DNA from 3 places in the Paenibacillus sp. NMA1017 genome. Region 1 is predicted to be linked to each of the others. Evidence: a T-box and tRNA genes for the amino acid it is inferred to sense, from the RefSeq annotation. Region 1 holds a T-box; the other regions hold tRNA genes.
What was found. A T-box is a leader RNA that pairs with one kind of tRNA and senses whether it is charged. The one in region 1 lies ahead of argS (arginine--tRNA ligase), so its partner is inferred to be a tRNA-Arg.
Positions count from the first base shown of each region.

Region 2: it has a tRNA-Arg gene. The T-box ahead of argS (arginine--tRNA ligase) is inferred to sense a tRNA for this amino acid. The anticodon was not compared.
Region 3: it has a tRNA-Arg gene. The T-box ahead of argS (arginine--tRNA ligase) is inferred to sense a tRNA for this amino acid. The anticodon was not compared.

Region 1 is NZ_JBZXYR010000001.1:218,857-222,954, reverse strand. It holds gene AC5ELV_RS01015 (nicotinate phosphoribosyltransferase) at 1-979, shown strand, start outside; gene AC5ELV_RS01010 (MogA/MoaB family molybdenum cofactor biosynthesis protein) at 1,046-1,561, opposite strand; gene AC5ELV_RS01005 (four-helix bundle copper-binding protein) at 1,824-2,153, shown strand; T-box leader at 2,231-2,489, shown strand; gene argS (arginine--tRNA ligase) at 2,549-4,098, shown strand, end outside.
Region 2 is NZ_JBZXYR010000014.1:91,049-95,146, reverse strand. It holds gene AC5ELV_RS23745 (PdaC/SigV domain-containing protein) at 120-1,226, shown strand; gene clpP (ATP-dependent Clp endopeptidase proteolytic subunit ClpP) at 1,351-1,947, opposite strand; tRNA gene AC5ELV_RS23735 (tRNA-Arg) at 2,158-2,232, opposite strand; gene AC5ELV_RS23730 (sugar-binding transcriptional regulator) at 2,464-3,501, shown strand; gene gap (type I glyceraldehyde-3-phosphate dehydrogenase) at 3,596-4,098, shown strand, end outside.
Region 3 is NZ_JBZXYR010000005.1:253,438-257,535, reverse strand. It holds gene AC5ELV_RS15460 (6-phospho-beta-glucosidase) at 1-58, shown strand, start outside; gene AC5ELV_RS15455 (PhzF family isomerase) at 220-1,122, opposite strand; gene AC5ELV_RS15450 (hypothetical protein) at 1,632-1,955, opposite strand; tRNA gene AC5ELV_RS15445 (tRNA-Arg) at 2,250-2,323, opposite strand; gene AC5ELV_RS15440 (magnetosome magnetite crystal formation protein family) at 2,498-2,791, shown strand; gene AC5ELV_RS15435 (hypothetical protein) at 3,111-3,470, opposite strand; gene asnB (asparagine synthase (glutamine-hydrolyzing)) at 3,634-4,098, shown strand, end outside.

The DNA.
Region 1 (4,098 bases):
GCAGGAAGCAGATGCGGCGATTTGGGGAGCACGAGCAGCTTATGTAGCAGGTTTTGACGCGACTTCTAATATGCTGGCAGGCGAGCACTTTGGAATCCCGACGAAGGGGACACATGCCCATTCATGGGTGCAGACCTTTATGACGGAGCAGGAGGCGTTTGACGTATATGCGAAGGTTTTGCCAGATCAGGTTACACTGCTGGTAGATACCTTTGACACGCTGGAAAGCGGTGTTCCTCATGCGATTCGGACAGCAAAAATGCTGGAGAGTCAGGGCAAGCGTATGAATGCAATCCGTTTGGATAGCGGTGACTTGGCTTATCTATCCATTCAGGCCCGGGAAATGCTCGATGCTGAAGGTTTAGATTACGTACAAATTGTAGCTTCCAATGATTTGGATGAAAATACGATTTTTAACCTGAAAGCCCAAGGGGCACGTATTGATGTATGGGGTGTAGGAACACAGCTTATTACGGCTTCAGATCAACCATCGCTCGGCGGGGTGTACAAGCTGGTTGAGCGTGAAGTAGATGGCGAAATGCTGCCGACGATTAAGATTTCGGGTAACCCAGAAAAAGTATCCACACCAGGCAAGAAGGATGTATATCGCATTGTGGATAAGAAGAAAGGGAGAGCCGTAGCCGATTATATTTCTTTCCCGGATGAAGAGCGTCCGCGTAATGGTAAGCGCCTGAAGCTGTTTAACCCTTTGCATCCGTATATGAAGAAGTATGTAGAAAATTACGAAGCCGTGCCGATGCTTGAGCCTATTTTTATAAATGGACAGAAGGTATATGAGCTTCCTGAGCTGGATGAAATTCGTGCCTACCATACTTCACAGTTGAAACTGTTCTGGCCAGAATATTTGCGGAAGCTGAACCCTGAAATTTATCGTGTAAATCTGAGCGAGAAGGTATGGGAGCTGAAGCAAAAGCTGATCGACAGCTATATGCAGCCCGAAGTTGAAGAAAAAGAATAGTTGGAAGAGGCACCTCATGAATGCATGGGGTGCCTTTTTGTGTCGCGGCATGTAGGAAATAGGAGCTTATTTATAAATTTCTCTCATTACATGTCGTAGCTCAGGGACAATAATGCGTTCCATTGCCAAACGAACGGCTCCGCGTGAGCCAGGCATAGAAAATACAGCTGTCTGGCCCACAGTGCCAGCTACAGCCCGGCTTAAGATAGCTGCTGAACCAATGTCCTCAGCAAAGCTTAAATAACGGAAGATTTCCCCAAAGCCAGGTAGTTCCTTATCCAGTAGAGAGGAGACAGCTTCATATGTAGTATCACGTGGAGAAATACCGGTACCACCTGTCAAAAGAACAGCCTCGATGTCATCCTGTGCCACTGCTTCGGATACTAACTGCTGAATACCTTCGTAGTCATCCTTGACGATGACATATCGAACAACTGTATATCCATTGGTTTCTAGTAGATCCATGAGCAGTCGTCCCCCAGTATCTGTTTCCACGGTGCGTGTGTCCGAGACAGTCACGACCATGCAATTAACCTGTTGCGGGGATTCCTGTCGATGCTCCTCTACGGAAGACATATTCATTAAAATGTTCACTCCTTGATCGGTGGTTAGACATACACTTTTTACAATAGAGCAATGACTGAGTGTATGCAAGTCAGAAACAGGGGCTAAAAATCCATGTGATTAATATCCTTGCACTTGCACACTGGAATATAGTACACTTCCTTACATAAGTCGGGATTACTTTGTTTTTATTTTATTGTAAGCGCCCACATCAAATGATTAATCTCAAGGATCAGCGGGTAATAGTACAGCAGGGTCAACAACTGGGAGGTAATGTAATATGAATCACTCATACCAACAATGCGTGGATGCTTGCCTGGAATGTATGAACGCTTGTAATGTATGTTACGTAGCGAGTTTGAAGGAATATGATTTAGCTATGCTACGTGAATGTATTCGAGTGAGTAGGGAATGTGCAGAAATATGCGGATTTGCTGCTCAAATGCTGCAGCGCGGAACGGATTTTGCCGAGCAAATCTGTGAGCTGTGCGCCAAGGCCTGTGAGGTATGTGCTGCTGAATGCAGCAAGCATTCCCATGATCATTGCAAACATTGTGCAGAAGCCTGCCGTCGTTGCGTTCAGGCATGCCGCCAATTGGTGGCAGTGTAATTACATATATGGAACTAGTTCCTGAAGAGGAAATAAAAGGTTGCTTTCTACTGAATAGGTTTGTATAATGATGGGAATTAACGTCATGGAACGGGAGAGTAGCAGCGGGGCCGTATCATTACAGCGAGCCGGAAGAGGTGGAAGCCGGTATGAGGTCCGATGTGAAGCGCACCCGGGAGACGGTTGATCCAACGAGCAGAATTTCTAGTAGATCAGCCCGGCAGACACCGTTATTAGTCATTGGAGTGAAATCGCGATTTGTGTAAGTTAGCTTTAGCTGCACAACCGATTTACGAAGAGTGGTACCGCGGGGATATTGAAGTTCTCGTCTCTTGAATGTTTTCAAGAGGCGGGGGCTTTTTTTGTTAGATTCTATAAAAAGAAGGAGAGAGATCATGTTGATGAGGATTGCTGCTCAAGCGATATTGGCCCATACGGGCTTGGAGGAAAAAGAAATTTTATCATTATTTGAGATGCCTCCGCAGCCTGAATGGGGAGATGTGGCGTTTCCCTGCTTTGTGCTGGCTAAAAAGTTTCGAAAGTCTCCGCAGCACATTGCACTGGAATTGGCGGAGCTAGTAGGCCATGAAGAAGGTTTAACCGCTTCAGCATTGGGTGCCTATGTAAACATAACCTTGGATCGATCTGTTCATATTCCGTTTATGCTTGCTGAATTGAGCAAGGCTGATTTCCTCAATCCCAATATCGGACACGGACAGCGGGTAGTTATTGATATGTCCTCACCCAATATTGCGAAACCGTTTGGTATCGGTCATCTTCGCTCTACTGTTATCGGTGCTGCTTTGTATCGCATACTTGGTGAAACAGGTTATGTACCGATTAGTGTGAATCATCTTGGAGACTGGGGAACACAGTTTGGCAAGCAAATTGCGGCCTATAAAAGATGGGGAAATGAGGAGCAGCTACAGCATGATCCGATTGGTGAATCGCTGAAGCTGTATGTGCGTTTTCATCAGGAGGCCGAGCATGATCTGTCTTTAGAGGATGAAGGCCGCGAGTGGTTCCGACGTTTGGAGCATGGAGACGCTGAGGCTCAACAACTATGGGAGTTTTTTGTTGAAGTCAGTCTGGGTGAATTTGATCGTATGTACCAGCGTCTAAACATTACATTTGACCATGTACTGGGAGAAAGTTTTTACAATGATAAGATGCAGGCAGTTATTGATCAATTAAGAGCAAAAGGATTGCTGGAGGAAAGTGATGGCGCGCTCGTAGTTCGTCTGGAAGACGAGGAACTGCCTCCGTGTCTTATTCTAAAAAAGGATGGGACCACCATTTATCCGACACGTGATCTGGCAACAGCGATTTATCGTCATGAAGTGATGAAGGCTGATCGGTTGCTGTACGTCGTTGGTGGGGAACAGAAGTTGCATTTCCAGCAGGTGTTTGCGGTGCTGAAGCATGCAGGGGAGGCATGGGCGGAGCAATGTGAGCATGTGCCGTTTGGATTAATGCGGTTTGCGGGTAAGAAAATGTCCACAAGACGCGGAAAAGTTGTCAAACTGGAGGAGGTGCTGGATGAAGCTATAGCACGTGCTCAAGCCATCATTACTCAGAAAAATCCCGATTTGCAGGAACAACAGGCAGTAGCTGAGGACGTTGGCATCGGGGCGATTATTTTTGGTGATTTAAAAAACAACCGGCTGAATGAAGTGGATTTTTCGTTGGAGGAGGCGCTGACCTTTGAAGGCGAGACCGGGCCTTATGTGCAGTATACTCATGCGCGCATCCGCAGCCTTCTGGAGAAAGCTTACGCTCGCGCCGATGTTGTTGTTAATACTAATCCTAGCAGCAACGCCCTTGTCCAAGATAGCTATTCTAGTGATTTTAATGACGTATCGGATGAAATGTTGGGTGACGCAGGTTGGGCGCTGCTTAAGCAGTTGGGTCGCTATCACGGACAACTGATACGTGCAGCTCGCCA
Region 2 (4,098 bases), on a different contig from region 1:
AGATTGAAATCGGAGAGTGTACAGATTGTAAACTACATACAATGGGGTATAGATATAATAAGAAAAGTGATTATTTACACATAGACAATACAGAAATAATAACAGGAGGAATACTTAATATGAGTAAGCATACGAAAAAATGGGGTTCAGCACTGCTGGCGGCAGGGATTTTCGCAGGAGTCACAGCTGTTCCCGTTTCCTATATCCAGGCAGCATCAACCCAACAGCAGCAAGTGACAACACAGCAACCAGGAATCACCATCCAATGGAATGGTAAAACATTGCCTGCTAAAGGTGTTCAAGTGAACGGGAGTACTATGATTCCGGTGGCCGCACTGCGTGACAGCCTGGGGATTCCAGTAAGCTATGATGCGAAAACAGCGACATATACCGTAGGTAGCGGTTACAATAAACTTTACATTATGGCTTCTTCCTCAGATGCCTACGTCAACGTCAATGGAATCAATACACGTAGCATGGATGCCAAACAGATCGCTGGGAAGCTATACATTCCTATGAGTCTGCTGAAAGACTATCTAGGCATAGATGCTCAATGGAATGCAGCTCAGAAAACAGTAACGCTGAGTAAAAGCCAGCTAAATCCGATCACAATTGTGCCTCAAACACTTCCCGCTTCGAGTAATGCGAAGGTGTCCTACAAGATTAAGTATCCGCAAATCAGCGGCAGCCAGCTGAATCCTGAGGCTCAACAGGCTATTAACAACGTGCTTAAAAAGCATGCAGAGGGTATATTGGCAGCAGGCAAAAAGATAATGGCTGAGGGAGAGGCTACGACAGAAAGACCGTATGAGTTCGGAAATGATTTTGCGATTGCCTATAACAAAGATGGTATTCTGAGTGTAATTATGCAGGATTACTCGTATACGGGTGGCGCACATGGCATGACGGCACGTAAAGGATATACGTTCTCGCTCGCTGATGGTAAACTGCTGCAGTTGTCTGACGTATTGAAGGCGAATCCAAATTACAAAAAGTTCCTCAATGCTGATTTGAAGAAAAAAATCGATGCGCTTCAGGCTGGGGAAGGATTCGGCAAATTTAAAGAGCTGGCGGCCGATCAGAATTTTTATGTGACGAACAGTGGAGTAACAATCGTGTTTGATTTGTATGATTATGCGCCATACGCGTATGGAATTCCGGAGTTTACCTACTCGTTCGGTCAACTGCTGCCTCAAGGCGGAAAGCCTTTTGTGGGACAGATTTAATAGTAGAAATGAATAAGCTCGATTGTCTATACCCCAAAAAAACAAAGCAAAAAAGCTGCCTACCGGATACGAACATCCGGGGCAGCTTTTTCATTTACCAGCTATCAAGAGGTGAATTTCTTTCTTATACACCTTCTGGAGAGGAGCTAGTTAGCACTTTATCAATAATACCGTATTCCTTGGCATCATCAGCGGACATGAAGTAGTCACGATCTGTATCTTTTTCAATGCGTTCCAGTGGTTGGCCTGTGCGATCTGCGAGAATGCGGTTCAATTTATCACGCATTTTCAGAATGCGGCGTGCACGGATTTCAATATCCGTTGCCTGGCCTTGTGCACCACCCAGTGGTTGATGAATCATAATTTCACTGTTTGGCAAAGCGAAACGTTTACCTTTGGCGCCTGCATTCAGCAAGAACGCGCCCATGGAAGCTGCCATACCTACGCAAATCGTAGATACGTCAGGTTTAATGTATTGCATCGTATCGAAAATGGCCATACCAGCTGTAATGGAACCGCCAGGACTGTTAATATACAAGTGAATATCTTTTTCAGGATCTTCGGCAGCCAAAAACAGCATTTGAGCAATAATAGAGTTGGCTACAACGTCATTGACGTCCGAGCCTAACAAAATAATGCGATCCTTCAACAGTCTGGAATAAATGTCATAGGCGCGTTCGCCGCGGTTACTTTGTTCTACTACCATAGGAACATAGCTCACGTCAAAAAACCTCCCTTAAATATCGTTAGTGGATTTGGTGGACATGCCGATTACACGTCCCTTATTTATAAACTGTTACCGTATTAACCACATGATAAACAATTTCAAACAAAAAGTCAAAGAAAGTCAAACTAATGATTAAAAAAAAGAGCCCTCAGCGCTCTTATTGGTTAAAACATTATATAGAAGCATTTATGCGTTCATTTAAAATGGCGCGCCCGCGAGGAATCGAACCTCGATCTCAGGCTCCGGAGGCCTACGTCATATCCGTTGGACCACGGGCGCACAATTGGAAACAAAGATGATTATATGATATACGGCATTGAATTGCAAGCTTTTATTACGTGCGCATATTCACATATAAAGTTGAGAAATATAGGTTCAGATAGACTTGCATGTGGAGCAAATATTGGTTAAGATATACGTGGGACTTAAAAAGTTATCCCGGGACGTTTTAAGACCAGTTAAAGATAGAGCATTAGAGACAGAACTTAGAAGTGTGCGGGAGTGGAAAGCATGCGAAAGATATTAGAAATACAGAAGCAGCTTCTGCCCGACCTCATGGATGTTTTGAAAAAAAGGTACACGATCCTGCATCAGATTATGCTGTCCGATGTTGTTGGACGCAGAACACTGGCAGCTTCACTGAACATGACCGAGCGCGTATTGCGCGCCGAAACCGATCTTCTTAAAGCTCAGGGGCTAATTGAGATTGAGAGTGTAGGCATGAAGGTGAGCAAAGCAGGACTGGATCTGCTGGAACAGCTGGAGCCGATTGCGAACAACTTGTTCGGCCTGTCCCAATTGGAGGACCAGATTCGTCAAGCCTATGGTTTGAGGAAGGTGGTTGTCGTTCCAGGGGATTCGGATGCTTCTCCGTTAACAAAGCAGGAGCTAGGGCGCGCTGGAGCAAAAGCGTTGCTGAGTGTTATGGATGACGAGGATGTGGTCGCTGTAACAGGTGGCACGACGATTGCCGACGTGGCGGAACAACTGGCACTACCTTCTAATGGCCCACTTAAGGGTGGGTGGTTTGTACCGGCACGCGGGGGTTTGGGAGAAAGCATGGAAATGCAGGCCAACACAATTGCTTCCACAATGGCTCGCAAGGTAGGCGCTCAATACCGTCTGCTCCATGTACCGGATTTGCTCAGCAATCATGCTTACAACTCCTTGCTTGAAGATACGAACATTCAGGATATATTGAACCTGATTCGCGAGAGTCGTATCATCATTCACGGGATAGGCAACGCCATAGCAATGGCACATAGACGTAAACTTGATCCCGAAACCTTTGCCCAGATCAGCAGTGAAGGGGCCGTTGCCGAATCGTTTGGTTATTACTTTAACGAAGATGGCGTCGTTGTTCACAGAATGCTGACGCTTGGACTCCGATTGGAGGACATTAGGCGTACCGATACCGTTCTAGGTGTAGCTGGAGGCAAGAGCAAGGCAGCCGCTATTCATGCGGTACTGCGTTTCGGGCAAGAGGATATTCTAGTCACTGACGAAGGCGCTGCTGTTGAGATTGTAAGTCGTTATTTAAATGATTAATATAGGATTTATGAATAGTGTTGTCTTGACGGGCTTTCGGGTCTGTCTTGAATATATAAAACTAAACTAAACGAACTTTGGGAGGAACTCACTCATGACAGTTAAAGTTGGTATTAACGGTTTCGGACGTATTGGACGCCTTGCTTTCCGCCGGATTCAAAACGTGGAAGGTATTGAAGTAGTAGCAATCAATGACTTGACAGATTCCAAAATGTTGGCACATTTGTTGAAATATGATACAACACAAGGTACTTTCCAAGGAGAAGTAGAAGTACATGACGGCTTCTTCAAAGTAAACGGTAAAGAAGTTAAAGTTTTGGCTAACCGCAACCCTGAAGAACTGCCTTGGGGAGACCTGGGTGTAGACATCGTTCTGGAATGCACAGGTTTCTTCACAACTAAAGAAGCTGCTGAGAAACATTTGAAAGGCGGCGCTAAAAAAGTTGTTATCTCCGCTCCAGCTACTGGCGACATGAAAACTGTCGTTTATAACGTAAACCATGAAATTCTGGACGGTACTGAAACTGTAATCTCCGGTGCTTCTTGCACAACAAACTGCCTGGCTCCTATGGCTAAAACACTGCAAGACAAATTCGG
Region 3 (4,098 bases), on a different contig from region 1:
AGCACATAAAGAGCATCTGCCTCAATTCTTTGCTCATAAGGAGAAAGCGACGGTATAAAAAGGCCGCCTATCATCCCACTAAAACACAAAAAAGCTTCCTACATGTAGGAAGCTTTTTGCTATACGTCCCAGGAGTACTTGCTGGGACATTGGTGTTATTGGTTTGTACTTGGCTTGACAATCCGTCATTAAGCTTATTGATAATTTTGTTAGACTTTTTTAAAGTATCATCTCCGTTGAAAAAGCAATAACCGCTTTCCCCGTAATTTGAACTAATACGGGTTTTCCCTGTTCCTTTTTCACATGGACATGCATTGTTCCCTCCCTTTTGATTGCCTCACCTTGTAAAATATTAAAATCAAAAGACTGCTCATTCTCATTTTGCAAAATGTTATAGTGTACCAAATAGGCTCCAAGCGGTCCGTTTGCATTTCCTGTCACCGGGTCTTCAGCTATTCCAATTGCAGGAGCAAACATTCTTCCGTGAACCAATATATCCTCTTGTGGATTTAATGTAAAAACATAATATCCATTACATCCAATATGCTTGCTGATTTCTGTAAGCTTCTGCAAATCAGGTTTTAAACTATGTAGTATTTCATTGGAGTAAATCGGAACCATTACCTTAGAATGACCTGTTGAAGATATCGCAACTGGATATTCCATGCAAATATCTTTACAAGAAATACCTAACGCATTTGCAATCTGACTTCTTATTTCATCATTTAAAGGCTCTGATACAGAAGGTTCTCCCTGTGTCATTACAATAGAATAGTCATCTTCATGCTTTATAACATCAACAGGCAATATACCTGCTTTTGTTTTCTGAATAATTCTTCCAGTTTCAGCTTTTCTCTCAATTGCATAAACATAATGTGCTGCTACTGTTGCATGACCACAAATTGGAACCTCTGTTGTTGGAGTGAAAAATCTTACTCCAACATCATAATTTGAAGAATTTGTTTCAAAAATAAATGCAGTTTCCGAATTATTTAATTCTCTTGCAATTCTCTGCATCTGCTCATCTGTAAGTCCATTTGCATTTGGAACAACTCCAGCAGGGTTGCCATGAAATCTATTTTTTGTAAATGAGTCTACTTGATATATTCTATATTTTTTCACAATTTCGCCTCTATAAATACTAGTTTGTCTGTCTGTTAAATCTGATATTAGCATACTTTTTAGGCAGTTTCACTTAAATTAAAAGATATAATATGACACTTTAATGAAAACGAACTGATCCTTATTATAGAATCGCGCTCTTTTATGGAAGATTGTTATTAAACTAAAGCCGCAGTTAGCTGAAATGGTCTTCTCAATCCTTATCTAAAAATGGAATAAATCTTTTATGATTATAGATACTTTTAGATTCTGCCACGCCTGTTGAGTAACTCAATTCATAAAACAAGAGGTGCACTGAAGAAGAACGTGCTGAATCTGAATCAGCCATTCAACAGGTAAGTTTTGAAGAAGAAATAGACGAGAAAATCGCGCAAAGGAAAGAACGGCATGTTGGGGCCATGAGGTCTGAGCAGCAACAAATAGCCAATTGAGCAGGACATAGACGATTAGAGCACAGAATAATTGCCCATAGACCGCATTTTCAGTCATGCCCAACAGCGTTGGAATATTCAAATGTTGCTTGATCCAACGAAAGAAGACTTCAATCTGCCATCAAGCCTTTTGATCTGTTTTGCCCCCCTGAAGGGGTTGCCCATTTTCTGCTCGTAAAGCGACATGAAGTTTAATACCTGCACGCTCTCCGTGATAAGGAGCCCAATGGATCGATAGCTACCCCATTGTTCCAACGCAGCCATGCACCAGTATTGGAGTAAATGGTACACCGTAAACTTGCGGGCTTTGTCTTCATAACCTATTAACTTCACAACCCTTTGAACTTCTTCAGGAGTCAGCATGGATTGAAGGATAGATGTAATCGTGATAGAATTTCTCATAAGATCGTCTTCTTTCGGATTCGTTTGGATGGTACCAACGATTCTGCAGAAAAGACGATCTTTTTTCTGCCATTTTGTGGTTATTCAACAGGCGTGCTACTATATAGGGGTATTAGTTTATATAGCGTGTAAAAATCGTGTGTATAATTTGAGTAAACAGGTGTATTAATCACACCTTTTTCTAACGTTTTCTATCGTAACCCCAATAAAAGAAAAAACGCCCCAAACCCTTATATATCAAGGATTTGAAGCATTTTTAATTTCGTTCAAACTTTACATATCTGAACGCTTCGACGTCCCAGGAGGGATTCGAACCCCCGACCGACGGCTTAGAAGGCCGTTGCTCTATCCAGCTGAGCTACTGGGACAAAATGGTGATCAATAAAACCTTATGTATTCAGCGCATTGATTATTATATCACATTTCGGGCAACTGTCAAAAGCATTTTTTCATGATATAGGGAAGCTGGCTACAAAAGGAATCATTTGGACGCTAACGGGGTATTATGTACAAAGAACCATGCATAAAGGAGGGGTTGAGCCGTGAGAGGTCTTTTGTCGTCACTTTGTTATTTCAGCATTTTCTTCGCACCTTTTCTAGTGCCTGTCATTGTGTGGATTGCAGTACGGGACGAATATGTTCAGGGACATGCAAAAAAAGCTATTTTATCGCATATTTTCCCCATTATTGCGGCAATTCCGCTAGTGTATTTTATAATAACGTCGAATCATGCAGGTTCAGTGATCGGGTTTGTACTGCTATTCGTAGTGGTCTATCTCGGGGTTTTTGTGTATAACATCTACAAAGGGATTATGACGCTGCGTGAAGCGGCTTAGTTCAAAAAGAAGCCTCCTACATACCGCTAATGTGGCGGGATACGGAGGCTTCTTTAGGGTCATTTTTGATAAGTTGCTGCTGCTATTTGGTTCAATGGCTGCTTATTTATTCCCAAAGCGTTTAGGACTTCTCCGTACTTCATGTCTTACGTTTTTCTCCAGCACTTCTTCCGCGAACTCATTGTTATGAATATAACTGCTACCTTTATTTTTCTTATAATTCGCTTTGCCGTCTATGATTTTCCCCTCCTTTCACGCTGATCCGGCGATGGCGCCGGGGCCCAAATCAACAAAAGCCGAGGCATAGCACACCATATCCTCATGCCCCGAACTCCTTGGCGAACTCTGTGCTGAGCTGCCCATAGGAGAGCAATTCTTTTTTAAACTTCTCTCGCTCCTCACCAGCAGTAATGTGTGTAGAGTCGGTAAAAGCCTTGTCTGTCACTTCCTCAAATGCCGAATGCAGATTATTGTCGTACCAATCCAGTTCCAGGTCGGCGTCATTGCGGATGATCCTTACCATGTCATAGTCATGGTGACCATCCTTCTGATCCGTGGCCGTGATATAGACCAGCAGTTCCGGGTCATCTGCGGCACCAGGCCGCACCTCTACTTCAGCGCAGCGCACTCCGTCAAGTTCAGTGAAGCGGCGTATTTTGGCATCCTTGATGTAGTACATTGTCTCCCTCCTTCCTTGCGAGTAGACGGGTTGCCCCATCTGTAGTTTTCGGAACGGACAGACATTTTATGCTTCTTTTCGGCATATATACTGATGAACTGGGGATTTAGTTTTTGATTCATTCCAACACTGGATGAACACGACAAAGAGAGGATGAACAGACATGTGCGGAATTACAGGTTTCATACAGTGGAACGGAGACTTAATGCATCAATCTGAGCTGCTGCTGAATATGACGCAAACGCTCTCCGATCGCGGACCGGATGCTGCGGGTACCTGGATATCCAACCCGTGTGCCTTCGGACACCGAAGACTGAGCGTTATGGACCCGGAAAATGGCGCTCAGCCCATGATCCGGCAGCTGGAGGATATCACTTATACGATTGTATATAACGGGGAAATATATAACGCGCCTGAGCTAAAAAAAGAGCTTCAACAACGCGGTCATTTTTTCCGTACACAATGCGACACGGAGGTGCTGCTCGAATCCTATATCGAATGGGGCCCTGAATGTGTGGATCGGTTGAACGGCATTTTTGCGTTTGCGGTCTGGGATAGTGAGCGGGAGCAGGTGTTTCTGGCACGGGATCGGCTGGGAGTGAAGCCGTTATTTTATAGCCAAACTGGA